DNA from 3 places in the Duganella sp. Leaf61 genome. Region 3 is predicted to be linked to each of the others. Evidence: riboswitches for the same ligand, from Rfam matches in the RefSeq annotation. Region 3 holds a riboswitch; each other region holds the start of a gene.
The links. Region 3 has a riboswitch for cobalamin ahead of ASF04_RS20110 (CbtB domain-containing protein). Riboswitches for the same ligand answer to the same signal wherever they lie in the genome.
Positions count from the first base shown of each region.

Region 1: another riboswitch for cobalamin. It lies ahead of ASF04_RS12775 (TonB-dependent receptor domain-containing protein); the one in region 3 lies ahead of ASF04_RS20110 (CbtB domain-containing protein).
Region 2: another riboswitch for cobalamin. It lies ahead of ASF04_RS21445 (TonB-dependent receptor); the one in region 3 lies ahead of ASF04_RS20110 (CbtB domain-containing protein).

Region 1 is NZ_LMLM01000013.1:9,012-19,210, reverse strand. It holds gene cobT (nicotinate-nucleotide--dimethylbenzimidazole phosphoribosyltransferase) at 1-289, shown strand, start outside; gene ASF04_RS12785 (adenosylcobinamide-GDP ribazoletransferase) at 293-1,075, shown strand; gene ASF04_RS12780 (histidine phosphatase family protein) at 1,080-1,643, shown strand; cobalamin riboswitch at 1,765-1,983, shown strand; gene ASF04_RS12775 (TonB-dependent receptor domain-containing protein) at 2,069-3,925, shown strand; gene ASF04_RS12770 (iron ABC transporter permease) at 3,944-4,966, shown strand; gene ASF04_RS12765 (ABC transporter ATP-binding protein) at 4,975-5,748, shown strand; gene cobO (cob(I)yrinic acid a,c-diamide adenosyltransferase) at 5,745-6,380, shown strand; gene ASF04_RS12755 (cobyrinate a,c-diamide synthase) at 6,404-7,684, shown strand; gene cobU (bifunctional adenosylcobinamide kinase/adenosylcobinamide-phosphate guanylyltransferase) at 7,681-8,229, shown strand; gene cbiB (adenosylcobinamide-phosphate synthase CbiB) at 8,226-9,206, shown strand; gene cobD (threonine-phosphate decarboxylase CobD) at 9,199-10,179, shown strand; gene ASF04_RS12735 (cobalamin-binding protein) at 10,176-10,199, shown strand, end outside.
Region 2 is NZ_LMLM01000030.1:285,383-295,581, forward strand. It holds gene ASF04_RS21430 (LysR family transcriptional regulator) at 1-203, shown strand, start outside; gene ASF04_RS21435 (MarR family winged helix-turn-helix transcriptional regulator) at 189-632, opposite strand; gene ASF04_RS21440 (alpha/beta fold hydrolase) at 629-1,501, opposite strand; cobalamin riboswitch at 1,587-1,831, shown strand; gene ASF04_RS21445 (TonB-dependent receptor) at 1,993-4,083, shown strand; gene ASF04_RS21450 (bifunctional aconitate hydratase 2/2-methylisocitrate dehydratase) at 4,159-6,747, opposite strand; gene ASF04_RS27040 (DUF1778 domain-containing protein) at 6,996-7,325, shown strand; gene ASF04_RS21455 (GNAT family N-acetyltransferase) at 7,273-7,767, shown strand; gene ASF04_RS21460 (sensor histidine kinase) at 7,792-9,174, opposite strand; gene ASF04_RS21465 (response regulator transcription factor) at 9,167-9,844, opposite strand; gene ASF04_RS21470 (efflux RND transporter periplasmic adaptor subunit) at 9,973-10,199, shown strand, end outside.
Region 3 is NZ_LMLM01000029.1:468,513-478,711, forward strand. It holds gene ASF04_RS20090 (putative cobaltochelatase) at 1-1,885, opposite strand, end outside; gene ASF04_RS20095 (cobaltochelatase subunit CobN) at 1,896-6,068, opposite strand; gene ASF04_RS20100 (ferredoxin) at 6,065-6,397, opposite strand; gene ASF04_RS20105 (CbtA family protein) at 6,401-7,195, opposite strand; gene ASF04_RS20110 (CbtB domain-containing protein) at 7,186-7,383, opposite strand; cobalamin riboswitch at 7,514-7,711, opposite strand; gene ASF04_RS20115 (GNAT family N-acetyltransferase) at 7,775-8,296, opposite strand; gene ASF04_RS20120 (sensor domain-containing diguanylate cyclase) at 8,464-10,047, shown strand; gene ASF04_RS20125 (ribonuclease I) at 10,020-10,199, opposite strand, start outside.

The DNA.
Region 1 (10,199 bases), on a different contig from region 3:
GCGCAAGGTGCTGCTGATCGACGGCTTTATCGTCACCAGTGCGCTGCTGGTGGCCGCACGGCTGCAACCGGCCATCCTCGACTACTGCGTGTTTGCCCACTGCTCCGACGAACAAGGCCACCGTCAAATGCTGGCGGCACTCGATGCCAAGCCGCTGTTGTCGCTGGGCCTGCGGCTGGGCGAAGGCACCGGCTGCGCACTGGCGCTGCCGCTGCTGCACGCGGCCGTCAATTTCCTCAGCCGCATGGCCACGTTCGAATCGGCGCAAGTCAGCGCCAAAGCGGATTAACCCATGCACCAGCTCCGCCTGTTCTTCACCGCCCTGCAGTTTTTTACCCGGCTGCCGATCCCGCGCTGGGTAGGATTCGATCCGGCGTGGCTAAACCAGGCGTCGCGCTACTTTCCGCTGGTCGGCGTGGTGGTGGCGCTGATCACGGGCGCCGTGTACGCGGTAGCGTTCAAGCTGTTCCCGCCGGCGATTGCCGCCATACTGTCCACGGCGGCCGGCATCTATGTCACCGGCGCGTTTCATGAGGACGGCTTTGCCGATACCTGCGATGGTTTCGGTGGCGGCATGACCGGAGAACGGGTGCTCGAGATCATGAAGGATTCGCGCATCGGCGCCTATGGCGCGATCGGTATCTTCTGCCTGCTGCTGCTCAAGTGTGCGACCCTGACCATGCTGCCGCCGTACGGCGCAATTGCCGCCTTGCTGTTCGCGCACCCGATGTCGCGCCTGATGGCCACTGGGCTGATCTGGCGCCTCGACTACGCGCGTGCCGAGGGCAAGGCCAAGCCGCTGGCGCAGAAAATGGCGACACCGGAACTTGCCATTGCCGCCATCACCGCGCTGGCGCCGGCACTGCTGCTGATCTGGCTGAACTGGCTGTCGTGGACCATGCTGCTGTCCGGCGTGACGTGCGCGCTGGTGGCTGCCATCTGGCTGGCCCGCAAATTCATGGGCCGCATCGGCGGCTACACGGGCGACTGCCTGGGCGCCGTACAGCAGGTGACGGAAGTGGTGTTCTACCTGTGCGTGCTGGCTGGTCTGCACACCAGCGGCCAGTTCTTCTAGCACCATGCGGCTGGTCCTGATCCGCCACCCGCAGCCCGACGTCGCGCCGGGCGTGTGCTACGGCCAGACCGACCTGGCAGTGGCGCCCGGACACCTGGAGCAGGCCGTCGCCGCATTGCTGCCTCAGGTGCCGGCCGGGCTGCCGCTGTTTTCCAGCCCTTTGCAACGCTGCGCGGCGCTGGCGATGCGCCTGGCGCCCGCCCCCGTGTTCGATGCGCGTCTGGTGGAAATGGATTTTGGCGACTGGGAGATGCAGCCGTGGGACAGCATTCCCCGTGCAGGCGTCGATGCATGGACCGCCGACCTGGCCAACTACCGCCCCGGCAATGGCGAGAGCGTACTGCAGATGGCCGAACGCGTTGCCGCCTTCTATGCCGACTTGCAGCGCCAGCTCGATGACAGCACAGGCGGCGCAGCGATCGTGGTCTGCCACGCCGGCACCATGCGGTTGCTGGCCGCCTGTCACGCCGGCCTGGCGCCGCTGGCAATGGCGCTGCAAGCGGCCGGCGCGCCGCACCGTCTGCCATATGGCGAAGCGCTGATCCTGCCGCACCGCGCCGCCAGGTAAGCGCGCGGTCATGGCTCGATGGCTGCCGAGCCGCTCCTGCCGACCATCCGTCCTGTCCTGGTCGCCACGCCTTGCGCCAACGGCTTTATCGGGCGCGCGCGGAACTACGCGGCACAAAGCCGTATAATGCCCGGGTTTTGGTGCCCGCGCGTCCGTCCGGATGCGCAGTTAAACGGGAAACACGAAGCCCCCTCGACCGGGCCAGCGTGTGCTGCCCCCGCAACGGTCAACAAGCGTCGCCGCTGGCGACACCCCAGTCCTGACAACCACTGTGCGCTGCATGGGAAGGTGGACTGGCCGCTTGTCAGCCCGGATACCGGCCAATCCTGGTGGAAGCACACGAGCCGGCGCGCGCGCCGCCGCACGCTTCTGTTCAATCTGGCCTGCGGGATGCTGGCCGGTTGCCCTTTACAGAAATAGCAATCATGATCCTTCGCTTCACCCCGGCGCTGCCACTGCACACCTCCGCCTTCGCTTTTGTCCTGGCGACCTGCCACGCCCACGCAGAACCTGCATCCACGGTACTGGTCACGGCCACGCGCACGCCGCAAGCGCTGGCCGACGTCATCAGCGACAGCACCACCATCGACGCCGAACAGATCGCCCAGGCGGGCGCCGGCTCCATCGTCGACCTGCTCAAGCGCCAGCGCGGCATCGAGGTCACGCGCAACGGCGGCGCAGGCAGCTCGTCGAACGTCTATATACGCGGCGCCAACAGTAACCAGAGCATCGTGCTGGTCGATGGCGTGCGCATCGGCTCATCGACCACGGGCGCCGCCAACTGGAGCGCGATTCCGCTCACCGCCATCGACCGCATCGAAATCGTCTATGGCCCATTGAGCTCCCTGTATGGCGCCGACGCCATCGGCGGCGTGATCCAGATCTTTACCAAAAAGGGCCAGGGCGCCCCGGCCGTCACCGGTTTCGCCGGCTACGGCAGCGATAACACGCGCGAAGCCGACGCCACGGTGTCCGGCAGCACCGGCGGTGAGCACAGCTTCAGCTACGCCATCAGCGCCGGCAAGGAAAAGTCGGATGGCTTCTCCACCACCCGTCCCGGCCTGTCCTCCTACAACCCGGACGACGACGGCTACGACAAGGAAAACGTCTCCGGCCAATTCGGCCTGCAACTGGCCAAGGGCGTGGAAGCAGGCGCGCTGTTCCTGCATAGCCGCCTCGATGCGCAATACGATTCGGGTCTTTCAGCTTATGACACGCGCAGCGAAAACACCATCGACACCGCCAGCGTGTTCGCCAGGGCGCAGCTGCTGCCATCGTGGCGCAGCCTGCTGCAGTATTCCGAAACCCGCGACAAGGGCGCCAACTACACCAGCGCCACCGCTGCCGGCTACACCCGCATCGACACCAGACAAAGCTTCATCACCTGGCAAAACGACGTGACGATCGGCGCCGACACGTTGCAACTGCTGTACGAGCACCGCAAGGAAGAAGTGGACACCAACGGCGCGGCCGCCATGAACCGCGACCGCAACACCAATTCGTTCGCGGCGTCGTACAACGCCCGCCATGGCGCGCACCTGCTCAGCGCCAGCGCACGGCGCGACAATTCGGTTTACGGTAACAAGAACACCGGCGCCATCGGCTATGGCTACCAGTTCACCCTGGCGCTGCGCGCCACCGCCAGCTATGGCACCAGCTTCCGCGCGCCGACGTATAACGAGTTGTACTTCCCGAACTATGGCAACGCCGCCAACCGGCCGGAAAAAGGCCGCAACGCCGAAGTGGGCCTGCGCTACGACGACGGTGTCAACGCGATGAGCGCCGGCTACTACCGCAACCGCCTGACCGACATGCTGGTCAACACCAATCCGTGCCCGTTCGGTGGCGGCTACACCAGTGGCTGCGCCTACAACGTCAACCGCGCCACGCTGGAAGGCATCACGCTGTCGGCCGCAACGCGCGTGATGGGCGTCAACCTGGGCGCCAACGCCGACCTGCAAGACCCGCAGGACGACACCACCGGCAAACGCCTGATCCGCCGCGCCAAGCGCCACGCCAACGTTACCGCCGATTACGGCACCGGCGCCCTGAAAGCGGGCGTGGAAGTGGAGCTGTCGAGCGCCCGCTTCGAAAACGCCGCCAACACCGTCCGCCTGGGCGGCTACGGCCTGGTAAACCTGTACGCCACGTACGCCTTCACCCGCGACTGGTCCGCTCTGTTGCGCTGGAACAACGTGGCCGATAAACAGTACGATCTGGCCCGCTACTACAATACCCCGGGCGCCAAGGTCTTTGCCGGCATCCGCTACGGCTACAAGTAAACCTTAACGAAAGCTGGTATGGCTGATTTTTCCCGCAATCTGCAGCAGCGCGCCGCCATGGTGTTGGGTGGCCTGGCGCTGTTCGGGCTGGCGGGACTGGTGTTTTCGGGGATGACCGGGTCGGTCGCTGTGGCGCTTGCCGATATGCCGGCCGCCATAGCCGATCTGCTGCATGGCGAGAAGTCGACCTTGGCCGCCACCCTGCTCGACCTGCGCGTGCATCGTGCGCTCACCGCCTTTATTACCGGTGCGGCGCTGTCGCTGGCGGGCGTGATGATGCAGGCCTTGCTGCGCAACCCGCTGGCCGATCCTTATGTACTGGGCATCTCTGCCGGCGCTTCGGTCGGCGCGCTGGCGGCATTGATGTTCATGTGCGCGGCGTGGATGGTCGATGCGGCAGCCTTCGGCGGCGCGGTGGCCGTCTCCATGATGCTGTACCTGCTGGCGCGGCGCGATTTGCGCGGCGGGTCCGCTGCCGATGGCGGCACCGCCCTGCTGCTGCTCACCGGCGTAATCCTGTCCTCGGCCTGCATGGCGCTGGTGACGCTGATGCTGTCGATCGCGCCCGACAGCCGCCTGCGCAGCATGGTGTTCTGGATGATCGGCGATATGGCCGGCGCGCCGCTGCGGTGGATGCCGTGCGTGGTGCTGGTGGCCGCGCTGCTGTTCGCAGTCAAAAATGCACGCGCCATGAACGTGATGGCGCTGCACGCGGAAGCCGCCGCCACGCTGGGCATCCGCGTGGGCGCGCTGCGCAAGGGACTGTTTTTTGTCTCGGGCCTGCTCACTGCCAGCGCGGTCACCACCGCCGGCAGCATCGGCTTCGTGGGGCTGATCGTGCCGCACGCTTGCCGCTTCGCGGTCGGTCCCGACCACCGCCTGCTGATTCCTGCAGCCACGCTGGCCGGCGGCACCTACCTGATGCTGGCCGATACGCTGGCGCGCACCATCATCGCGCCGGAACAGCTGCCCGTTGGCGTGATCACCGCGCTGGTGGGCGCGCCGGTGTTCCTGTATCAGCTACACCGGCTGCGCAAGTGATTCCCATGATGATCACCACCCATCAACTATCCCTGAACATCGGCCAGCGCCAGCTGATCGCCAACCTCGACTGGCAGGTGCGCGCTGGCGAATGCTGGAGCGTGATCGGTCGCAACGGCGCCGGCAAAAGCACCCTGCTGCGCACCCTGGCCGGCTTGCGCCCGCCCGACGCCGGCACCGTATCGATCCGCGCGCGCGCGCTGAAAGACTGGCCGCTGGCCGAACTGGCGCGCCAGCGCGCCTTCCTGGCGCAAAGCCGCAGCGACGCTTTCGCCTACACCGTGATCGAAACCGTGCTCTCGGCGCGCCACCCGTACCACGACCACCGCTACTGGGAAGGCAGCGACGATCACGCCATCGCACTGGCCGCCCTGGCGTCGATGGAAGTGGCCGACCTGGCCCGCCGCGATGTGCGTACCCTATCGGGTGGTGAGCGCCAGCGGGTGGCGATTGCCGCCATGCTGGCGCAGGACACGCCGCTGCTGCTGCTCGACGAACCGGCCAATGCGCTCGACCTGGCGCACCAGGTGAGCGTGATGACGCAGCTGGCGCGCCTGTGCCGCGAGCAGGGCAAGACCGTCGTCATGATCGGCCACGACCTGACCCTGGCGCACAGCGTCTCCACCCACGCGCTGCTGCTGCGTGGCGACGGCCGCTGGCTGGCCGGCGCCAGGGAGGACGTGATGCGCGCCGATATCCTGGGCGACTACCTGGGCCACCCGATAGAAATCATCCGCCACGGCCACCGCAGCATCTTCATCCCTTCCGAGGAGACACCATGACCGAACAGACCAACACCCTTGATACCGGCGACGCCGCCCTGAACGAGCGCCATCGCGTGCGCATGGAGCGCAAGAAAGCCATCATCGATGCCCAGATCGCGTCCGCCAACAAGCAGATCGGCATCATCATCGTCAACACCGGCAACGGCAAGGGCAAGAGCTCGAGCGCGTTCGGCATGGTGGCGCGCGCGCTGGGCCACAACATGAAGGTCGGCGTGGTGCAGTTCATCAAGGGCGCGATGGCTACCGGCGAGGAGCAGTTCCTGCGCCGCTTCCCCGACGAAGTAAGCTTCCACACCATGGGTGAAGGCTACACCTGGGAGACCCAGAACCGCGAACGCGACATCGAAAAAGCCACGCTGGCATGGGAACAGGCCAAGCGCTTCCTCGACGACCCCGCGTATGGCCTGGTGGTGCTCGACGAACTCAATATCGCCCTCAAGTACCGCTACCTCGACGTGGAAATGGTCATCAACGACCTGCTGGCGCGCCCGCAAATGCAGCACGTGGTGATCACTGGCCGCGGCGCGCCACCGGAGCTGATCGCGATTGCCGACACGGTCACCGACATGACGGTCGTAAAGCACGCGTTCAAGGCCGGCATCGCCGCGCAGCTGGGTACCGAGTGGTGAATTACCTCGACGTGAAAGTGGTGATGGTGGCGGCGGTGTCGTCCGGCCAGGGCAAGACCACCTGCACCGCCGCGCTGGCGCGCAAGCTGGTCAAGCTGGGCCGCCGCGTGCGCGTGTTCAAGTGCGGCCCCGATTTCATCGACCCGATGCTGCTCGAACGCGCCACCGGTGCGCCGGTGAATACGCTCGACCTGTGGATGGTCGGCCCTGAGCTATGCCGCAGCCAGCTGGCGCAGGCCGCGCAAGAGGCGGACGTGATCCTGATCGAAGGCGTGATGGGCTTATATGACGGCACGCCATCGTCGGCCGATGTCGCGCGCACCTTCGGCGTGCCGGTACTGGCCGTGATCGATGCTTCCGCCATGGCGCAAACCGCCGGCGCCATCGTGATGGGCCTGCGCGACTACGGCCCGGTGCAGATGGCAGGCGTGATCGCCAACCGCATCGCCAGCGAAAACCACGGCAAGATGGTGGCCGCGTCGCTGCGCGACATTCCGCTGTTTGCCACCATGCCGCGCCAGCAGGTGTCACTGCCGGAACGCCACCTGGGACTGGTGGTCCCCGGCGAAATCCACAATCTCGACGCCCTGCTCGACCAACTGGCCGACCAGCTGATGTTCGACGAAGCGGCGTGGGAAGCCCTGGCGCCGGTACGCATCGAAATTCCACCAGCGCCAGCAGCGGCACTGGAATCGACGCCGCTGCAAGGCACGACAATTGCGATTGCCCGCGACGCCGCCTTCATGTTTTTGTATCCCGCCAACCTGGACCTGTTGCGCGCGCTGGGCGCCGAGCTGACCTTCTTCTCGCCGCTGGCCGACGAACCGGTGCCAACCGAGGCGCACGCGGTGTACCTGCCCGGCGGCTATCCCGAACTCCACGCGCCTGCGTTGAGCGCAGCAGCCACCTGGCGCGCCTCGATCCGCGCGGCGCACGCCGCCGGCATGCCCATCGTGGCTGAATGCGGCGGCATGATGGCGCTGGCCGATACCCTCGCCGACCAGCAGGGGCAAGCATGGCCGATGGCCGGCCTGCTGCCGGGTGCTGTGGCGATGCAGCCACGCCTGGCCGGCCTGGGACCGCAGGGACTGCCCACCGACGACGGCATTCTGCGCGGGCACACCTTCCATTATTCAAAACTGACAACCACAGTGGCGCCAGCCGCGCATACAATCAAGCACCCCTCCGCAATCCAGGGTGAAGCCTGGTATCGCGTTGGCTCATTGACCGCTTCGTATTTTCACGCATATTACCCATCCAACCCGGCGGCGGCAGCCGCCTTGTTCATGAGGAGACACGGATGACACGTACACTGGTTCTGGGAGGCGCGCGCTCGGGCAAGAGCGCTTACGCCGAACGCCTGGCCATCGAGTCCGGCAAGGAAGTCGTTTATATCGCCACCGCCACGGCCGGCGACGCCGAAATGGCAGCGCGCATCGCCCATCACAAGGGCAGCCGCCCCGGCGAGTGGACCACGGTGGAAGAACCGCTGGCACTGGGCAACCAACTGCTGCGCTGGTCGTCGCCCGAACGCCTGATCCTGGTCGATTGCCTCACGCTCTGGCTGAGCAACCTGCTGTTCTCCAGCGGCCAGGAATACCCGGACGTGGGCGAAATCACGCTGCCCGCCTTGTTCCACGAACAGCACGACATGCTGGCCAGCGCGCTGACCAAATGCAGCAGCGACATCGTGCTGGTATCGAACGAGGTAGGCCTGGGCATCATGCCGTTCGGCGCCATCTCGCGCTGCTTCCTCGACGAACAGGGCCGCCTCAATCAATCGGTGGCGGCCATTTGCGACCGCGCAGTGTTCGTCGCCGCCGGCCTGCCGCTGGTCCTGAAGGGATGATCGCTGGGTTGACCTTTGCCGCCATCGCGGTGCTGATGGTTGCCGGTGTGCTGCTGGACCTGCTGCTGGGCGAAGCACGCCGCTGGCATCCGCTGGTCGGCTTTGGCAACCTGGCGATCGGGCTGGAACGCCGGCTCAATCGCGGCACCGGCAAGGCGCGCTTCCGGCGCGGCGTGCTGGCCTGGATGCTGGCGGTGCTGCCAGCCACCGCGCTGGCCGCGCTGCTGGCGTGGGCAGCTGCCACGGTGAGTTTCTGGCTGGCGGCCGCCGTACACGCGGCCATGCTGTATGTGTGCCTCGGCTTGCGCAGCCTGCGCGAACACAACCTCCCCATCGCCCACGCACTGGCGCAAAACGATCTGCCGCAGGCGCGCTATCTCACCTCGCGCATCGTCAGCCGCGATACCAGCAGCGCCAGCGAAGTGGAACTCACGCGCGCCAGCGCCGAATCGCTGCTGGAAAACGGCAACGACGCGGTATTCGCCACCCTGTTCTGGTTCATCGTTGGCGGCGGCCCGGGTGCGGTCATGTTCCGCATGGCGAACACGCTCGACGCCATGTGGGGCTACCGCACCGAGCGCCTGCTGCGCTTCGGCTGTGCCGCCGCGCGTATTGACGACGCCTTCAATTACCTGCCCGCGCGGCTGACCGCCCTGTCGTACGTGCTGCTGGCGCCCGGCCTGGCCGCCAAGCGGCGCGCCTGGCAATGCTGGCGCGCGCAGGCGCCGCTGTGGGACAGCCCCAATGCCGGCCCGGTCATGGCCAGTGGTGCCGGCTCACTCGGCGTGCAACTGGGCGGCGCGGCCATCTACCACGGCCAGCTTGAAGAACGCCCGGTGCTCGGCGCCGGCGTGCCCGCCACCGGGGTCGATATCCGCCGCGCGTGGAAGCTGGTTACGCACGCCACCGCGCTGTGGCTGATTGCCGGCCTGGCGCTGGCGCTTTTGCTGGAACTGCTGGAGGTGCTCCATGCTTGAACACGGCGGCAACCTGCGCGACGCCACGCTGCGCTTCGGCCGCTCCGACTGGCTCGACCTGTCCACCGGCCTCAATCCGCGCTGGTATCCGGCGCCCGCGCTGCCCGGCAACGCGTGGCACCGCCTGCCCGAAGCATCGCCGGAACTGGCCGCAGCAGCGCAAGCATGCTACGGCGCGCCGCTGATGCTGCCGGTGGCCGGCACGCAAGCCGCGATCCAGGCCCTGCCCCGGCTGCGCAGCCCTTCGCGCGTGACGGTGGCGGCGCCCTCGTATGCCGAACATGCACACCACTGGAAGGGCCACGGCCACACGCTCATGCAAACGCCGTATGCGGAACTCGATGCGGCCATCGCGCGCAGCGACGTGGTGGTGGTCTGCAATCCGAACAATCCCACCGGCGCCACCGTGCCTGCTGCGCAGTTGCTGGCGTGGGCGCAGCAGTTGGCGTCACGCGGCGGCTGGCTGGTGGTCGATGAAGCATTTGGCGACACCGCGCAGCACAACAGCGTGGCATCGCAAAGCAGCCAGCCGGGATTGATCGTGCTGCGCTCTGTTGGAAAATTCTTCGGCCTGGCCGGCATCCGCCTCGGCTTTGTCGCTGCCCACGCCGACCTGCTGCGCGACCTGGCCGACCTGCTCGGACCCTGGACCATCAGCGGTCCCGCCCAGCACATCGCGCTCGCCGCGCTGCAAGACCGCGCCTGGCAAGCAGACACCCACGCCTACCTGCACGCGGGGGGCGCACGCCTGGCCGCGCTGCTCGCCAGCCACGGCATCGCCTCAACCGGCACGCCACTGTTCCAGTGGTGGGCCGAACCGCAACCGGAAGCGTTCTGGCAGCACATGGCCGAACGTGGCGTGTGGGTGCGGCTGTTCCGCGAGGCCGCGCGCGGCATCCGCCTGGGCCTCCCTCCCGACGAAGCAGGCTGGCAGCGCCTGGAATCCGCATTGAAAGAATGGACCGACAAATGAAACGCATCACATCCCTGGCG
Region 2 (10,199 bases), on a different contig from region 3:
GCCACGGCATCGTCCAGCGCTCCGAGTGGGACGCCGCCAGGTACCTGGCCAGCGGGCGCCTGCGGCAGGTGATGCGCGACTACACCCTGCCCGACGCCGACCTCTATCTGTATTACCTCAGCCGCCAGAACCAGCCGGCCAAGGTGCGCGCGTTTATCGACTTTATCGCCGGCGAATTCGAGCAGGCATCAAACCTCGCCTGATGCTTCAAGCTGCGCAACGTGCGCCAGCCAGCGGGCCACGGTGTCCAGTTCGGCCGCAGAGAAGCCGTCCGCCAGCCGCACATTGAGCTCCTTGAGCACGGCGCCGGCCTGCACGCTGGCTTGCGCGCCGGCGGCAGTCAGTTGCAGACGCGTGAGCCGGCCATCGTGCGCATCGTTCACGCGCTCCACCAGCAAAGCCGCCTCCATGCGCTTGGAAAGGTTGGTGACCGCCGCCGGCGCCACTGCCAGCGCGGTCGCGATCTCGCCCACCGTGGCCTGGTTGCGCGAGGCCAGGAAGAACAGCAAGCCCGCCTGCGCCGAACTGGCGCCGTCCCACGCCTGCGGCCGGGTCTCGACCCAGCGCTGCAAGGCGCGCTGGGCGCGGTTGAGCAGGAACACCAGGCGCGGCCTGGCGCACTGCGCGCTCATGGCGCTTCCTTCGGCGCGGTTGCCTTCTCGCGCAGCCAGTCCACCACCTGTGGCCACAGCGACACGCCGGCGCGCTGGCGGAAAAACCCCATGTGACCGATGGCGGCCAGGCCGGCATCGCATGGTGCGACGTGGCGCCGCGCCACGCTGGCATTGACCAGCGGCGCCACCAGCATGCCGATGGCATGCGGATTGGCCCACGGATCGTCCGCAAAGCCCAGCACCAGCAGCGGAATGCGCACGCGCGCCATGCGCGCCTGCGCATCCATCGCCGGGTCGTCGAAGAAATAGCGGGGCAGCGCAGTCCAGCGACTCCATTGGCGCATCACGCCGGCCGGCAGATCCTCGCCCAGGCCCAGTTTGCGCGCGGGCATATAACCGCAAATGGTGGTGAGCAGCGGCGTAAGCACCCGCATCACGAACCGGATACGCAACCGCTCGGCCAGCCCGGTCACTGTAGCCGTCACACCCGCGTGGGAGGCCACCAGCACCGCGCCGTGCAGCAGGTTTGTTATGCTGTTCAGGGCCAGCGCGTGCCCGCCCAGGCTGTGGCCTACAGCCAGCAGCGGCAGTTCAGCAAACCGCGCGGCAGCCCAGCGCGTGACGGCGCCCACGTCATGCTCGATCCAGTCGGCCATGGTGACGTCCATGCCCCGCAGACTGGCCGGGCGCGAACGGCCGATGCCGCGATAGTCGTAGGTCACCACGCAAAAACCGGCTGCGGCCAGGTGGCGGGCGAACGGCTCGTAATAGCGCTGGCCGATGCCGGTGCCGGGGTGAACCAGCACCACGGCGACAGGCGCGGTGCTGGTCCACACGCTGGCGGCGATGGTTTGCCGGTTGGGCAGGACGATGCTGACGGATTCCATGAACCTCCCATTTTCGTTAACGTGTTAACGACTTTATAGCATGGTTTGACCGACTTGGTGAAATTGCCACAATCGCCGGCACCCGGTATCATGGCGCAGTTTTGGTGCTCGCGGTCGTCATCGGCCGCAGTTAAACGGGAAACACGCGTCGGGAGGCCGGCGGCAAACGTGTGCTGTCCCCGCAACGGTAAAACAGGCGCCAGCGCATTGTCACGATGCGCCGGCCGGTCAGCTCAATAGTCCACTGTGCAGTGAGGGTTTACTCGGCATGGGAAGGCGGGGTGATTTGTCCTGTTAGCCCGGATACCGGCCAGGACGGATGGAAGCAAGCGGCCGGGACCTGTCGTATTGGAGGAGCATGCATTGCCGGCACGGCCACCCGTGGCGCGTCAGTGCATCGCCCGCCCCTGGCTGCATTGCTTCTTTTTACTCGGCCCACGAGGATGGGCCGAAGAAAAAAGACCGCAATCCGGTCGCGACCTTGTCACCCAATGAAAACCACACCACGCATCACACCCCAACTGCTGCTGCCGGCGCTGCTGCTGGCCGCCCTGCCCGCGCTTGCCAATGCCAATGCCGCCGACGACAACCAGCCACTCCAGCAAGTCGAAGTCTCCGCCAGCCTGATCCCGCTCGGCGTGGCCGATTCCGCCAACCAGGGCACGGTCACCGCCAAGCAGCTGGAAAACCGCCCGCTGCTGCGCACCGGCGAACTGCTCGAAGCCGTGCCGGGCCTGATCGTCACCCAGCACGCCGGCGACGGCAAGGCCAACCAGTACTTCGCGCGCGGCTTCAATCTCGATCACGGCACCGACTTCCGCACCACCGTGATGGGCATGCCGGTCAATCTGCCCACCAACGCCCACGGCCAGGGCTACTCGGACCTGAACTTCGTGATCCCGGAACTGATCAGCACCATCCAGTACAAAAAGGGCACCTATTATGCCGAGGAAGGCGATTTTTCCGCCGCCGGCGCCGCCGCCTTCGACTACGTCAGGCAGCTGGAGCAAGGCTTGCTGAGCGTGGAAGCGGGCCAGCACCGCTTTCACCGCGCACTGTTGGCCAACGCCACGCCGCTCTCTGGCGGCACCCTGCTGTATGCGCTGGAGCGCGCCGGCCAGGACGGCCCGTGGGATACGCCCGAAGCTTACAAGCGCACCAACGGCGTGCTGTCGTACAGCTGGTCGCGCGCCGACGACGACGTGCGCGTGACCGCCATGGGCATGCACTCGTCGTGGAACTCCACCGACCAGGTGCCGCAGCGCGCGCTGGACGCCGGCCTGATTGGCCGTTACGGCGCGCTCGATCCCAGCGATGGCGGCGAGACTTCGCGCTACAGCCTCTCCGGCGACTGGACCCGCCAGTACGCCGATGGCCACAGCCATGTCAACGCCTACTTCATCAAGTCGCGCCTGGACCTGTACAGCAATTTTACGTATGTGCTGGACGACCCCGAACACGGCGACCAGTTCCACCAGGCCGAGAGCCGGCAAATCCTGGGCCTGAACGCGGAGCGCACCTGGCAGCACAAGCTGGGTTCCTTCGCGTCGGAGACCGCCATCGGCGTACAGCTGCGCCAGGATCGCCTGGCGCCGGTCGGCCTGTATCTGAGCGAAGAACGGCGCCGCCTGTCCACCGTGCGCGAGGATGAAGTGAAGGAGCGCAGCAGCGCGCTGTACGTCTCCAACAGCACCACCTGGACGCCGTGGCTGCGCACCGTGGCCGGCCTGCGCGCGGACCGCTACAGCTTCGACGTGGACAGCGACACCGCCGCCAACTCCGGCAAGGTCGATGCCGGCATCAACAGCCCAAAATTCACCGCTATTTTCACGCCCGGCAAGCACGCCGAGGTATACCTGAACTGGGGGCGCGGCTTCCACAGCAACGACGCGCGCGGCATCACCGGCACCGTCGATCCGAAGACCGGCCTGGCCGTGGACGCCGACGGCGCCGCCATCGAACGCGCCACACCGCTGGTCAAGGCCACCGGCAAGGAAGCGGGCCTGCGCCTGGTGGGCCTGGTGCCGGGCCTGCAAACCACCATCGCCGCCTGGCAGCTCGACCTCGAGTCGGAACTGATCTTCATCGGCGACGCCGGCACCACCGAAGCGGGCCGCCCCAGCCGCCGCCACGGCGTGGAGCTGACCAATTTCTACTTGCCTGCCAAGGACTGGATTATCGACGCCAACCTGGCCTGGTCGCAAGCGCGCTTCCGCGACCAGGACCCGGCCGGCGACTTCATCCCCGGTTCGATCAGCCGCACCGCGTCCGTCGGCGTATCGGGCGAATCGGGTCCGTGGTCGGGCGGCATGCGGTTGCGCTACTTCGGCCCGCGCGCGCTGGTGGAAGACGACTCGGTGCGTTCGCCATCATCCACGCTGGTCAACCTGAAGCTCGGCTACAAGCTGGCGGCCAATCTCAAGCTGACGGTGGAGGTGCTCAACCTGCTGAACCGCCGCGTGAGCGACATCGATTACTACTACGAGTCGCAACTGCCAGGCGAAGCGGCGCCGGTGGCGGACATTCATACCCATCCGGGGGAGATGCGGACATTGCGGGCGGGATTGGCCTGGCGGTTCTGACCGCGCAGCCGTAAAAAAACCCCAACCAGCCAGTGACGGCGGATTGGGGCTTTTATGCGGTAAGGATGCCGAGGCTTACGCCACCTTCACCGTATCGGCCACCGAGCTGAATTCCTCGATCTTGTCGAAGTTCATATAGCGGTAGATGTCGGCCGAGTTCGCATCGAGCACGCCGGTGTGCTGCATATACTCTTCGCGGGTCGGGATGCGGCCCAGCAGCGAGCACACCGACGCCAGTTCGGCCGAACCCAGGTACACATTGGTTTCGATGCCGAGGCGGTTCGGGAAGTTGCGCGTCGACGTCGACATCACGGTGGCGCCCTTGCGGATCTGCGCCTGGTTACCCATGCACAGCGAGCAGCCCGGCATTTCCATGCGCGCGCCGGTGCGGCCCAGGGTGCCGTAGTGGCCTTCGGTGGTCAGCACCTGCTGGTCCATCTTGGTCGGCGGCGCGATCCACAGGCGTACCGGGATGTCCGATTTGCCTTCCAGGACCTTCGAGGCGGCGCGGAAGTGGCCGATGTTGGTCATGCACGAACCGACGAACACGTCGTCGATCTTGGCGCCGGCCACGTCGGACAAGGTCTTCACGTCGTCAGGGTCGTTCGGGCAGGCGACGATCGGCTCGTGGATGTCGGCCAGGTCGATTTCGATGACGGCGGCGTATTCGGCGTCGGCATCGGGCGCCAGCAGTTCCGGCTTGTCCAGCCAGGCCTGCATGGCCTTGATGCGGCGCTCCAGCGTGCGCTGGTCGAGGTAGCCGTTGGCGATCATCCACTTCATCAGCGTGATGTTCGAGGTCATGTACTCGATGATCGGCTCTTTATCGAGGTGCACCGTGCAACCGGCAGCGGAGCGCTCGGCCGACGCGTCGGACAGTTCGAACGCCTGTTCCACTTTCAGCTGCGGCAGACCTTCGATTTCCAGGATACGGCCGGAGAAGATGTTTTTCTTGCCCTTCTTGTCCACCGTCAGCATGCCCTGGCGGATTGCATACAGCGGAATGGCGTTGACCAGGTCGCGCAGGGTGACGCCAGGCTGCATCGTGCCCTTGAAGCGCACCAGTACCGATTCCGGCATATCGAGCGGCATCACGCCGGTTGCTGCGGCAAACGCCACCAGGCCGGAACCGGCCGGGAACGAGATACCGATCGGGAAGCGGGTGTGCGAGTCGCCACCGGTGCCGACGGTGTCGGGCATCAAGAGGCGGTTGAGCCACGAGTGGATCACGCCATCGCCCGGACGCAGAGCCACGCCGCCACGGTTTTCGATAAAGGTTGGCAGTTCGCGGTGCATTTTGACGTCCACCACTTTCGGATAGGCGGCGGTGTGGCAGAACGACTGCATCACCAGGTCGGCCGAGAAGCCCAGGCAAGCGAGGTCTTTCAGCTCGTCGCGGGTCATCGGACCGGTGGTGTCTTGCGAGCCCACGGTGGTCATCTTCGGTTCGCAGTAGGTGCCAGGACGAATGCCCTCGCCTTCCGGCAGACCGCATGCACGGCCGACCATTTTTTGCGCCAGCGAGTAGCCACGGCCGCTATCGACCGGGTTTTGCGGCAGGCGGAACAGGGTCGAGGCCGGCAGGCCCAGCGCTTCGCGCGCCTTGGTGGTCAGGCCACGGCCGATGATCAGCGGAATACGGCCACCGGCGCGCACTTCGTCGAACAGCACGGGCGACTTGACGGTGAATTCGGAAATCACCACGCCGTCCTTGAGTGCCTTGCCGTCGTATGGACGCAGTTCGACCACGTCGCCCATTTCCATTTGCGTGACATCGAGTTCGATCGGCAGCGCGCCGGCGTCTTCCATGGTGTTGTAGAAGATCGGGGCGATCTTGGTGCCCAGGCACACGCCGCCGAAACGCTTGTTCGGGATGAACGGAATGTCTTCGCCGGTGAACCACAGCACCGAGTTGGTAGCCGACTTGCGCGACGAACCGGTACCGACCACGTCACCGACGTAGGCGACCAGGTGGCCCTTGGCCTTCAGTGCTTCGAGCTGCTTCAGCGGGCCGATCTTGCCCGGTTCTTCCGGGTTGATGCCGGGACGCGGGTTTTTCAGCATGGCCAGCGCGTGCAGCGGAATGTCGGGACGGGTGGTGGCGTCCGGTGCCGGCGACAGGTCGTCGGTATTGGTTTCGCCGGTGACCTTGAACACGGTGATGGTCAGGCTTTGCGGCACTTCCGGGCGCGAGGTGAACCACTCGGCGTCGGCCCACGATTGCAGCACTTCCTTGGCGCGTGCGCTGCCCTGGTCGGCCAGCTCTTTGACGTCGTGGAAGTAGTCGAACATCAGCAAGGTCTTTTTCAGACCTTCGGCAGCGATGGCGCCGACGACCGGATCGTCGAGCAGGTCGATCATCGGCTTGATGTTGAAGCCGCCCAGCATGGTGCCCAGCAGGCGGGTCGCCAGCTCGCGCGAGACCAGCGGCGACGTTTCCGCACCCTTGGCCACGCTGGCCAGAAACGCGCACTTGACCTTGGCGGCATCATCGACGCCGGCCGGTACGCGGTTGGTGATCAGATCGACCAGGAATTCTTCTTCGCCGGCTGGCGGATGCTTCAGGAGTTCGACCAGGTCCGACGTTTGAGCGGCGGACAAAGGCAACGCAGGGATCCCGAGGGATGCACGTTCAGCGACGTGCTGGCGGTAGGCAGCTAGCATGAAAAACTCTCATTCAGGGTGGATTGCAGGGACGCGGAGCACCGGAAACACCGGCATAAACGCGCGCTCGCCGCTATTGTACCTCAACAGGTCTTATATAAGACATATAATAGGAGACGCCGAAGGTTTACATCTTTGACGCAACATTTTCGGGATTGCGTCAATTTGACGCAGCGTTTGAAGTTCACTTCAGGCAGGTGTACACTGCCTGAACGACCCATGTGCCCCGCTGGCATGAAAGGTAAATCATGAATGCACCGGAAAGCAGCGACCGTATCACCAACCGAATCCCGCAAGCCATCACCTTAAAAATTCAGGAGGCAGCGGAACTAACCGGATCGACCATGAATCAATTCATGGTCCAGGCTTCGCTTGAAAAGGCCGAGAAAATTATCGACCGAGAAAAGTTCATCCAACTCTCGGAAAATGATGCCGCAATGATCATCAACCTGCTTGATAACCCTTCCAAACCCAATGCTGCCCTCATGCGAGCGTTTGAAAGATTCCAGCAAAGGGAAATTGAAAATGGCAACCAGAGTGGTCCCGCTGGAGACATCTCACCAGGTCAACAAGTTTGATTGTGAAAACGCGGACCTGAACTTCTTCTTGCAGGCCACAGCCGGACAGCATCAACGAAAATTCCTCTCCAAAACTTATGTTCTGATCGACGATGATGCGCCCACAGAAGTGTTGGGCTTTTATACGCTCGCTGTCAGAAGGATGATCTCGAAATTCGAGTTGCCACCGGCGATGGCGAAACGGCTGCCGCGCGACATACCCGGGCTCTCGCTTGCCAGGCTTGCCGTCGACCGCAATGTCAAAGGCCAAGGATTGGGAGAATACTTACTTTTTGATGGTATGCATCGGGCAAGACGCGTAGCAACAGAAATCGGCGGGTTCGCGATATTCGTCGATGCCAAGGATGACACGGCAGCAGCGTTTTATCGCCGATACGGTTTTACGTCATTCCCGGACAATCCGTTAATACTCTTGATGCCATTCGCGGATATGCCGCGATAGCTTGGCCTGCTGCCAGCGGCTACGTTAGCTGGCCATTTCCACCACCACTCGCGTCCCCTGCCCCAGCGACCCCGCCTCGATCCGCAGCCGCGCCCCATGCCGGGCGGCGATTTCGCGGGCGATCGGCAGGCCGAGGCCGCAGCCGCCGGCCACGTCGCTGTTGCTGCCACGGTAAAAGCGTTCAAGCACCAGCGCCCGTTCGTGCGCGGGGATGCCGGGCCCGTCGTCTTCCACCGTCAACCGCGACGGGTGTTGGTCGAGGGTTAACGTCACGGTGCCGCCAACCGGCGTATAGCGGATGGCGTTGTCGATCAGGTTGCCCAGCAGTTCGCCCAGCAGGTGCGGTTCTCCCGCCAGCATCGCGCCCTGGTCCGGGCCTTCGTAACCGAGGTCGATATCTTTGGCCAGCGCGCTGTCGGCCCAGCGCTCCACTGCGTGGCGCGCCAGCGCGGCCAGGTCCACCGGCACCTGGCGCAGGTGCTTTTCTCCCTCGCGCTCGGAGCGCATCAATGTCAGCAGCTGCTGCGTGACGTGGTGCAGCCGGCCCACCGCGCGATCGACATCGCCCAGCGCGTCGTTGTGTTTGACGGGGTCGTGCTCGCGCAGCACGCGCTGGGTTTGCACTTGTAGCGTGGCCAGCGGCGTGCGCAACTGGTGGGCAGCGTTCGAGATGAAACGCTTTTGCAGCGCCTGCTCTTCGCTGAGCTTGAGGATCAGGCGGTTGATGGCGGTGGTCAGCGGTTCGATTTCGACCGGCATGCGGTCGGTATCGGCAATCGGCACCAGGCTGTCGGCGTCGTACGTGCCCAGGCTGGCGGCAATGCTGTCCACCTTGCGCAGGTTGCGGGTGACCGCCAGCCAGATGAAGGCGCCGGCCAGCAGCAGCACCGCGATTTGCAGCGGTGCCCATTGTGCCAGCAGCTTGCCGGCCATGTGTTCGCGCTTTTGCATGGTCTCGGCCACCTGGATACGCACGGTGTCGTCGATGCCGCCGGGCGCGGCCTGTTCCAGTGCCACTACGCGCACGGCGTTGCCGCCCATGGTCGCATCGTAGTAAAGCGGCTGGTTCGGTACCAGCGCGCGCGGCGGCGCCGGCAACGGCGTATTGCGCAGCAGGGTTCCCTGCCGCGTGGACGAGGCCTGCCAGTAAATGCGGTCCAGCCGGTCCCATTCCAGCACTTCGATGGCCGCCTGCGGCAGCGCCAGCGCAACGTGGCCGTCCCGCGCCTTCACTTGCGCCGCCAGCGTCATGGCCGAATCGAGCAGCCAGCGGTCGTGCACCACGTTGCCGGCCTGGCGCGCAATCGCCATGCCGCCGACCGCGCCCAGCGCCAACACCAGCAGCAGCGGAATCGACAGGTGCAGCAGCAGCTGGCGCCGCAAACTCGGGCGATCAACGCTAGCCATGGGCGCCGGCCTCGAGGCGGTAGCCCAGTCCCCGCAGGGCGCGGATCATCGCGTCCGACTGCGCATCGGCCAGCTTGCGCCGCAGGCGGCTGACGAACACTTCGATCATGGCCGGGTTCTTTTCGTCGGCGTGGTCATACAGTTCATCGACGAACTGCGACTTGCTCACCACCCGCCCCGGCCGGCGCAACAGCATGCCCAGTACCGTGGCCTCGGCAGCGGTCAGCCCCAGTTCGCGGCCATGCACGCTGGCCTGCCGCGTGGCCGGTTCGAAATCGATATCGCCGAAGGTCACGCGCGACACCTGCGGCAGGCCGCGCCGCAGCAGCGCGCGCAGCCTTGCTTCCAGCTCGGGCAGCTCGAACGGTTTGGCCAGGTAGTCGTCGCCGCCGGCATCGAGCCCCGACACGCGGTCGTCGAGATCGAAGCGCGCGGTAAGGATCAGCACCGGCGCGGCCAGGCCGCCCGCGCGCAGGCGGCGCAGCACTTCCAGGCCGTCCATGTCGGGCAGACCGAGGTCGAGGATCACCAGGTCGTAGGTGCTGGCAGCGCAGGCGGCAATCGCCGCGCGGCCATCGGCAGCGACATCGGCGGCGTAGCCCGACTGGGCCAGTGAGCTGCACAGGCCATGCGCGAGTTCGCGGTCGTCTTCAACTATCAGGAGCGGCATCGGAAATAGGAGGGCAAGGTTCAGGCAAGGTAGCGCCGGTAAGATGCGGCGCAACGCCGGCACTGCGCCGCGCCATTGTAACCGAGGTCGCCACGCTGTACGGACCGGCCGGAACCAACGGAAAACCGATGAAGAGCAAGTACTGGATGGGAGCCGGCGCCTTGGTGCTGGCGGCAGCGGCGGTCACCGGGTCATACCTGTGGAAGGCGGCCACGCATGCCACAGCCGCCGCGCCAATAACAGCTCCAACAACAGCGCCAACAACAGCGCCGCCGGTGGCCAGCGGCACGCAGGAACTGCGCTTTGCCGCTGGCGCGCCGCAACTGGAGCTGCTGCGCGCGCAACCGATGCCATC
Region 3 (10,199 bases):
GCCACGGATCGCCGCCTTCGCTGATCGGCACATTGCCCTTGCCGTCCGTGAGCAGCACCAGCAGCGGCGGATTGGCCCTGGCATTGGCGCCGGCACGCTGCAAGGTTTCCAGCGCCAGTTGCAGCGCGTGCGGCAGCGGCGTGCGCCCGCCCGTGGGCAGTTCACGCAGGCCCTGCTCGGCCAGATCGACGCTGCGCGTGGGCGCCAGCAGCAGCTCGGCGCGCTGGCCGCGAAACGCCACCACCGCCACTTCGTCGCGCTGCTGATAGGCGTCGGTGAGCAAATTGACCACCGCGCCCTTGAGCGCTTCCATGCGCCGCTGCGCCGCCATCGAACCCGAGGCATCGACCACGAATAGTATCAGGTTGGCACTGGTGCCTACCCGTACCTGCTGGTGCAGATCGGCGCGCGTGACCTGCACGCCGCCGCCCGCGCCCCGCAGCGCGGCGCTGCGCAAGGTGGCGCCGATGGCGATGCTGGTCGGCTGCTCGTTGGGCACTGCGCGCAGCACGTGGCCGCGCGATGCCTGCCGGGCGACGCTGCGGCGGCCGGCTGCGGCGGAATCGCCGGGAGCCGACTGCGCCTCGACTGAAATACGCGCGGTCGGCCCGCCGGCTGCGGCGGCAAATACTTGTTCTGCCTGACCGCGTTGCGGCTGTTCGCCATCTTGCTGCTCGCCATTCTGCGGCTGCTCGCTTTCGAACTGCTCGCTGCCATGCGGTTGCTGCGCGCCATCCGGCGGTTCTATCGCCTGCTCTGGCTCGTTGCCGGGTTGACCGCTCCCCTGCGCTTGCTGCCCGCCGCCGTTCTGCTGGTTGTCCTGCGTGCGCTGGCCGCTGCCCATGTCATCCGGCGGCAAATCCTGCGGCGGCGACTCGTCCTGCGCCTGCCGCATCAAGTCATCGAGCTTGTCCTGGTTCAGGCCCGGCTGCTCGAACGGCTTGCGGCGGCGGCGGTGCGGCAGCACCAGTTCGGCCGCGCCGCGTATGTCCTGCGGCGTGACCTCGATACGGCCGTCAAGTGCGGCAATCGCCCGCGCGGTCTTGTACATGACGATGTCCGCGCGCAGGCTGGCTACTTCCAGTTCGCAGCACAGGTGGCTAATCAGATCGAGCAGCGCGTCGTCGAGCTGCACTTGCGGCAACAGCTCCTGCGCCGTGGCCAGCCTGGCCTGCAAGGCATCCTGCTGCGCGCGCCACGATTCCACGTAGGCGGCAGGATTAGCCTCGAAGCCGATGCGGCGGCGTACCACCTCGGCGCGCACCGCTTTTTCGCGCGGGGCGGTGACTTCCACCATCAGGCCGAAGCGGTCCAGCAGTTGCGGGCGCAGGTCGCCCTCTTCCAGGTTCATGGTGCCCACCAGCGTAAAGCGCGCGGGGTGGCTGACCGACAGGCCCTCGCGCTGCACGCGGTTCACGCCCATGGCCGCCACGTCCAGCAGCACGTCCACCAGGTGGTCGGCCAGCAGGTTGACTTCATCGATATACAGCAGGCCACGATAGGCGGCGGCCAGCAAGCCGGGTTGGAATGCCTTCTGGCCGCCGTTCAGGGCGCGCGACAGATCAAGGCTGCCCAGCACGCGGTCTTCGGTGGCGCCCAGCGGCAGCGTGACGAACGGCACCGGCGACAGTGTGGCCACGCGGTCGGCCTGGCTGCAGGTTGGGCAGTGCTCGCACGGCGAGTCCACCGTGCAGTTGAAGGCGCAACCAGGGACCAGTTCAATCGGCGGCAGCACCTCGGCCAGCGCACGCGCGGCCGTGCTCTTGGCCGTGCCCTTGTCGCCGCGTATCAGCACGCCGCCGATGCCGGGATCGACCGCGCACAGCATCAAGGCCTTGCGCAACTGCTCTTGCCCCACGATGGCGCTGAAAGGAAAATTCGTCATCTATCAGCCCTTAACCGTTACGCGGGGTTTCGCCGCGCTCTTCCAGCAGCGCTTCGCTGCGCAGGTACAGCTCGCGCAGGCGTTCCAGCGTTTCCGGCTTCGGCTCGGCCCACATGCCGCGCGTGGCCGCTTCCAGCAGGCGCTCGGCAATGGCGTTCTGCGCCCATGGATTGGCCTCCTGCAGGAACTGCTGCATGGTGGAGTCGAAACCGTACGACTGCGCCACGTCTTCGTACATCCAGTCGTCCATGACCTGCGCCGTGGCGTCGTAACCGAACAGGTAATCGACGGTGGCGGTCAGTTCCAGGCCGCCCTTGTAGCCGTGGCGCTGGATGCTGGCCAGCCATTTGGGATTGACCACGCGCGAGCGGAACACGCGCAGGGTTTCTTCCTTGAGATCGCGTACCTGGGCGCGCGACGGATCGTGGCTGTCGCCAAAATAATGGCGCGGCTGCTGGCCGCTCAGCGCGCGGATGGTGGCAATCATCCCGCCATGGAATTGCAGGTAGTCGTCGCTGTCGAAAATATCGTGTTCGCGGTTGTCCTGGTTGTGCAGCGCGATCTGCACGCCGTTCAGACGGGTGCGGAAGGCGTCGCGCTGGTCCGAGCCCTGGGTACCGCGCGCATACGCATAGCCGCCCCAGTTGACGTACGCCTCGGCAAAATCCCCATCGGCTTCCCAGTTGCGGTGCTGGATCAGCGGCAGCACGCCGGCGCCATACGCTCCCGGCTTGGCGCCGAAGATGCGGTAGGCGGCGCGCGTTTCCGCTTCGCCCTGCGCCACGCCTTCGGCCATCAAACCGGCCAGTTCGGCCAGGTAGTGCTTGCGCACGAAGTTGTGCGTGAGCGGCTCGTCCAGCTGGATCACCTGGTTGACGGCATCGTCCACCAGGTCGATCAGTTGCGGGAAGGCGTCGCGGAAAAAGCCGCTGATGCGAGTGGTGACGTCGATGCGCGGGCGTTTCAATTCGTCGAGAGGAATCACTTCCACGCCGCTTACCTGGCGGCTTTCGGCACGCCACACCGGGCGCACGCCTAGCAGCGCCAGGATCTGCGCGACATCGTCGCCGTGGGTGCGCATGGCGCTGGTGCCCCAGATGCTGATCGCCACGCTTTCCGGGTACTCTCCGGTCTCGCGGTGGTAGCGCTCCAGCACCTCACGCGCCAGTTGCTGCCCCACCCGCCAGGCCGATTGCGACGGCACGCTGCGCGGATCGACCGAATAGAAATTGCGGCCGGTTGGCAGGATGTGGGCCATGCCGCGCGTGGGCGAGCCACTCGGGCCGGCCGGCACGTAGCCGCCTGACAGGCCGTGCAGCAGGTTGTCGATTTCGTCGGTGGCGCGGGTCAGGTTCGGCACCAGGTCGGTGCAGGCGAATGCCAGGATCTTGCGCAAGCCGTCGAAACGCGCAGCGCCGGACGGCTTGACCGGCGCCGGCGCCGCAGGTTTGACAGCGGCCACTTTAGGACGCGGCTTGCCCATCTGCGACAGCACATTGGCGGTAGGTTTCAAGACCGGCTGCAAAAGCGGTGCGGCAGGCGTGGCGGCATCGAGTTCGGCAAACACCGCAGCGAGCACGCCGTCAATGCGTGCGGCATCGTAACCGGCCTCGCCCAGCGCCGTGAACAGGCGCGCGCACAGCAAGTCCACCGCTTCCAGCGCATTGGCGCGCGAGACCACGGCGCGGCCCGAGATGCGGGCGAGCGCGGGATCGACGTTCAGGCGCCGGCCCTGCTGGTCGAGCAGCATGTCCATGTTCAGACCGAACAGACCGGCGATTTCCGCTTGCAGGCCCGGGATATCGAGGTTGGGCAGGCGCGTGAGCGAGACCAGCATGTCGGGCATTTGCGTGTCGTCCGGCCGTCGGCCCAGGATGTGCAAGCCGTCGCGGATCTGCGCCGAACCGAGTTCGCACAGGTAGCCGTCGAGGTCCTCGATCAGGTGGGCGACGTCGGAGCCGCCCATGGCCGACAGCGCGGTCGGCAGTTCGCCGTCGTGTGCGTGATCGTGGCCATGATGATGGTCGTGATCGTGATTGTGATGATGCCCATGATCGTGCCCGTGTTTGTGCCCATGATTGTGGTCGTGAGGTCCGTGCGCGTGCCCGTGGCCGTGCCCATCCCCATGATCGTGCCCATGCTCATGGTCGTGATCATGATGCAGCAACCGCATCTGCAAATCCGTATCGAGGTTGGTCTGCTTGACCAGTTCCCAGATCTGCTGCTGCAACAACGGCAGCTTGGCGGGATCGAGCACTTCGACCTGGTAGTACTCGTCCACCAGTTGCGTCAGCTGTGCCAGCGCGCCGTAGGTATCGGCCGTGGTCATCGGCGGCGTCAGGTGATCGACCACCACCGCGTGGCCCCGGCGCTTCGCTTGCGAGCCTTCGCCCGGATCGTTGATGATGAACGGGTAGAACAGCGGCAGGTCGCCCAGCAGCGCGTCGGGGAAGCACTCTTCCGACAATCCGACGCCCTTCCCCGGCAGCCACTCCATGGTGCCGTGCTTGCCCACGTGGACGATGGCGTCCGCCTGCCACACGTCGCGCAGCCAGCGGTACAGGGCATAGTAATGGTGGGTGGGCGGCAGGTCGGGCTGGTGGTAGATCGCGTCCGGGTCCATGCCGTAGCCGCGCGGCGGTTGCAGCGCGACGAAAGCGTTACCGAGCTCGATGCCGGCCAGCGCCACGTGGCCTTCGTGCACATAGGCCTCGCCGGGGGCGGCGCCCCACTGCCTGGTCATCTTGTCCTGCATGGCCTGCGGCATTTCGTCGAACCACTGCTGGTACTGGGCTGCCGGCACCCGGCCGGTGGCGCCGCGCATCTGCTCTGCCGTCAGGTAGATATTGTCGTACGAGCAGCGTGCCACCAGGTCGTGGATCAGCGCGGTGCCGCTTTCCGGCAGCTCGCCGATTGTGTAGCCGGCCTGCTTCATCGATTCGAGGATGCGCATCAGCGAGGCTGGCGCATCGAGCCCCACGGCGTTGCCGATCTGCGACGCCTTGCTGCTGGAATTGGTGAACATGAAGGCCACGCGCTTCTCGGCGTTGGGTACGCGCTTGAGGCGTGCCGCGCGCCAGGCAATGCCGGCGATGCGCGCCACGCGGTCGGGCAGCGGATCGTATTCGACAGCGTCGCCCGGCATACCGGCGGTGCGCGCCTTGAACGACAGCGGCACCGTGATGATGCGGCCGTCGAACTCCGGCAGCACCACGTTCATTGCTGCGTCGAGCGGGTTGAGGCCGCGCGCGGACTGCTCCCACTGCGGCAGGGTCATGCCGCTGGTGATCGCTTGCAGCACCGGCACATCGAGTTGCTCCAGCACGCCCACCGACCAGCCGGCCGGCGTGGGGCCACCCGGCGTGATCTCGCCCATGGCGAACGACGTGGTGTTGATCAGGACATCGACGTGGGCGCGGGTCACAGCGCCATCCACGCTGCCGAAGTAGCGCAAGGCGTCGGGCAGCTTGCCGTTACCGTCGCTGGCGCCGGACCGCAGCGATGCGGTAAATACCGGCAGCACGTTCATGCCGCGCGCTTCGAGGGCGTTCAGCAGCGCGTCGATGAAGCGCGTATTACCGCTCATCCAGTGCGCGCGGTAGAACACGATGCCCACGCTGGGGCGCTGCGGATCGGCCAGCGCCTGCCACGCGGCCAGATCGGCGCAGTGCGCCAGGTCCGGGTGATAGATGCCATGGTCGGGCAACGCGAGCGCCGTCTCGAAGCCGAAACCGGTCAGCAGCAAATGGTCGGACAGAAAACGCAGCAGGTGCGCCAGGTTGGCGCTGCCGCCGGCCCGGAAGTACTGCAAGGTCGTATCCAGCACGTCGGAACGCACGGTAGATACGGCGGCCAGTTCGGGATCAGGTTCGCCGGTACCGCTGACGACGATCAGGTGGCGGCCCTGGCGCCGCGCATGCTCGACCAGGTCCGAAAAACCGGGCACGCCGCCCAGCCGGCCCAGCACCCGCACCACGATCACGCGCGCTGCGCGCAATTCGCCGTCGAGCAGTTGTGCCAGGGTCGATTCTTCACCGAGCGCCTGCAGGTTTACGCCCATCACGGGACCGAAGCCTTCGGGCATTTGAGCCTGTGCCTGGTGCAGCACGGTCAGGTCGTTGGAGGCGTGAGTCAGCAGCGCCAGATCAGACTCACTGCGGCGCAAATTTAAAGATTCATTCATTTCGGTCCAGGTTCGCAGGTGTCGCCCACGCCCAGGCGGTGGAAGACCAGGTCGGATACTTCGCGTCCACCCAGCAGATGTTCGTGGACGATGCGCTCGGCGTTGGCTTCATTTACGCGCTGGTACCACACGCCTTCCGGATACACCACCACCACCGGTCCCTCGAAGCGGCACGCGACCATGCAATGGGTGCGGGTACGCTTGACGGCCAGCTCGGGATGTTCGTCGATCACCTTGCCCATGTGTTCAAACACGGCCTGCGCGCGGCCTTCTTTCGGCTCGCAGCGCGGACCGACGCACATGAAGATGTGGCGGTGGTGGGTTCTCATGAATCAGGCGAATTTTTTGTAGAAGTAGCCAGTCAGCCCGCCCAGTGCCAGCCAGAACACGGCATTGGCCAGCGCGGTGGCGATGATGAAGGAACCAGCCAGTTCGGGCGGTGCTGCCATCGAGTGCACAGGAGGCTGCGGCGCCCCCACCAGGTGCGGCACGAACAGCAGCGCCACGGCGCCCACCTTGAACCACACGTTGCGGCTCCAGACCAGCGCCCCGAGCGCGACAGCGGTGGAGAACGCGGTGCAGATCCACCAGGCCTGGCGCGCCGACACCGGCGCAGCCAGGGTGCCCGGCAATTCGGGCGGCAGGCCGAGCGACGGCGCGATGAAGAACACGGCGTAAGCAGCTGCGCCCCACAGCATGCCGCTGCGCCAGGTCACCGCACCGCCGCGCAGGCAGATCATGGCAGCCAGCAGCAGTGCGTAGCCGACCCCCATGCTGACATCGGCCAGCGCCGTGTAGGCGGTGCGCTCGACACCGTCTTCCGGCTCCCAGCCGCCATGGCTGTGCGCTTCTTCCGCCGCGCCATGAGCATCGTGGCCATGCGCGTGCGGCGCCACATCGGCGGCATGCGCATGTTCGGCGGGGGCAGGAGCAGATTCAGATGCAGGAGCGGCCTCCTGCGCCTTTTCAAAGACCTCGGCCTGCTGGATGATGGGAATCACCTGCAGGTGCTGCACGCCGGTCAGCAGCAAGCCGGCGACGATGCCGGCGGCAGCAGCCGTGCGCACGATGCCGTTGAAAATGCCGGCCGGCGCCCCGGCGCCATTGCTGGCGCGGCTTAGTGGCACGGGAAGCCCGCCGAGTGGCGGCTGTCGTGGGCAGCATTGTGCAGCGCTTCCATCGACGCGAAACCGGCGCCGAACAGCAGCACGGCGCCAAGTCCGGCGGCGCACAGCGCGGGGATCATCTTTTCGCGCAGGGTGACGAGGCGATTGGAAACTTCGGCTTGACCGGAGATGACTGGGGTGACGGGCATGATCTTCCTTCCAGGGTGCGTGGATACGTGGAAGTACGCGGAGGAAGGACAGCGGGGAAGCGGCCGGAGATGCATCGGAACGGATGAACAGGGCGGCGCAGCACTCACCCGTATCGCCCTCCGCAATACAAACGTGTTGACGGCTACTGGCTGGTTTCCGGGCTGACGAGTGGATTGCTCCTGGCAGTGCGCCTTCCCATGCTTGCGCACAGTGGCTGTTGCACTTCCTTGACCTCGACTACCGTTGCGGGGGCAGCGCCGGCATGGCCCTGGTCGGGCGCACCGGCTTCCCATTTAAATATGCAGAACCGGATCACACCCGATGTCCGCGCATACCAGAAGCTTGACTACCGGCGAAGTATAGGGGCGGCACAAGGGAATTGCAAGGCGTTCAGCCGTCCACCGGTGCGGCGGGCGTGGGCAGAATCAGCTGGTAAAACGCCAGGTCCAGCCAGCGCCCGAACTTGAAGGCCGCGTGGCGCACGGTGCCGGCGTGGACAAAACCGAGCTGCTCGTGCAGGGCAATGCTGGCGCGGTTGTCGGCGTCGATGCCGCCCACGATGGTGTGCAGGTCGGCCTGCCCTGCTGCTGCGATCACCTGTTCCAGCAGCGCGCGGCCCAGGCCCTTGCCGCGCTGATCGCCACGCACGTACACCGAATGCTCGACCGCGTACTTGTTGGCCGGGTAGCCTCGGAAGGCGCCATAGCTGGCAAAGCCGAGCAGCGTGCCGCCGGCGTCTTCATAGCCGATCACCGGGTAGCCGCCGGCGCGCTTGGCCGCGAACCATTTGTTCATGGTGTCCAGCGTGCGCGGATGGTATTCGTACAGCGCCGTCGAATTGGCGATGGCGTCGTTGAAGATATCGAGGATGGCTTGCGCGTGGCGTTCTTCGGTACAGCTGACGAGATGCATGGAGGCTCCGTAATAGATAGGCGACATGATAGTCGAAAATCCCACGGATACAACGCCACCGGCCCGATCGGCTACGTAGCATCACCTATTTTCTTGCTATTGAGACACAAATTTTCCCTGCTGATGTAACATCGCAGGCAGCCCCCATCATCAGAACCAGAAGAACCATGCGCGCACCCTCGATCCGATCCCGCCTGCTGTACCTCGTGGTGGCGTGCATTGTGCCGGCCTCGCTGATGGCGATCCTGCTGATCGCTTACGATTACACGCAGGCGCGCACCGCTTTCATCACCGGCGCCATGGCCACCGCGCGGGCCAATGCGACTGACGTGGACAAGGAGTTCGCCACCGTGGAGGCGGCGCTGCGCGCGCTGGCCACCTCGCCCGACCTGGCGCGCAACGACCTGGCCGCGTTCTACGCGCAGGCGCGCGGCCTGGCGGGCGCCCAGAACATGCTCAACATCGTGCTGGAAAATGCCAGCGGCCAGCAACTGCTCAACACCTTTGTGCCATACGGCGCCGCACTGCCGCCGCCCAACGTGGGGCAAGCGCTGCTCCACATCCAGCAGCACGAGGCGACGGCGATTTCCAACCTGTTCGTGGGCGCCGTCTCGCAGCGCCACGTGGCGTCGATCGGCATACCGGTGCGGTACGCCACGGGCGAGCCGGACACCGTGGGCGCGCTGAGCGCCACTGTCACGGTGGAGCGGTTCAACGCCCTGCTGGCACAGCAAAGCTACCCGCAGCACTGGATCACCAGCATCCTCGATCGCGAAGGCATCGTGGTCGCGCGCAGCCAGGACATGCAACGCTTCGTGGGCTACAAGGCGCTGCCCGAGGTGATGAAGCGCATGCACGAAGGTTTCGAAGGCGCGATCGAAACCAGCACTCTCGATGGCAAACCGATCCTGGCCGTGATGACACGCGCGGGCGCTTCCGGCTGGACGGTCGGCATCGGCATTCCGCTCGAGGTGCTCAATGCGGAACTCAATCGCAAGCTATGGCTGCTGGTACTGGTAACCGTCGTCATGCTGGTGGCAAGCCTGCTGACTGCCTGGCGCATCGGTAACCGCATCACGCAGTCGATCGGCGCGCTGGTGGCGCCGGCCATGGCGCTGGGGCGCGGCGAACCGGTGGCAGCAGCCAGATACGGTCTGCGCGAGGCCAACGAGGTGGGCAACGCGCTGGTCGATGCGGCGCGCATGCACGCGCTGGCGCGCCACCAGGCCACGCACGATCCGCTCACCGGCCTGGCCAACCGCGCCATGTTTTGCGAGTTCCTGGAGCGGCAAGTGGAACTGTGCGCGCGCTCGGGCGCGCCCCTGTCGCTGCTGTACCTGGACCTCGACCGCTTCAAGCATATCAACGACACCTACGGTCACGGCGCCGGCGACCTGCTGCTCACCGGCGCCGCCGCGCGCCTGCGCGCTGAATTGCGCAAGTCGGACCTGGCGGCGCGCCTGGGCGGCGACGAATTCGCCGTGGTACTGGTGGGCAGCGACGCTGCCGATACCGCGCTCGTGGTGGCCAAACTGGAAACCAGCCTGGGCCTGCCGCACCGCATCGAAGGACACGAACTGGTGGCCGGCGCCAGCATCGGCGTGGCGATGCTGGCGCCGCCGGGTAGCGCGCCGCGCAAGCCGGTCACGGCCGCCCAACTGGTGGCCGACGCCGACGACGCCATGTATCGGCGCAAGGCCGAACGCAAGCTCGCGGCGCGGGATCAGTCCTTGCCGGCTGCTTCGATGTAGATCTCGTCGGCACAGCCCTGCACCCGCGCCGGCGCCGGCTGGGCGTTGCCCACCATGGCCGCCAGGTCGCGGTCGGTGCCGAATTCCAGCGGCAGCGACACCCGGATCTCCTGCAGGTACTTGCGCTGGCTGCACACCAGCGTCAGGCTTGC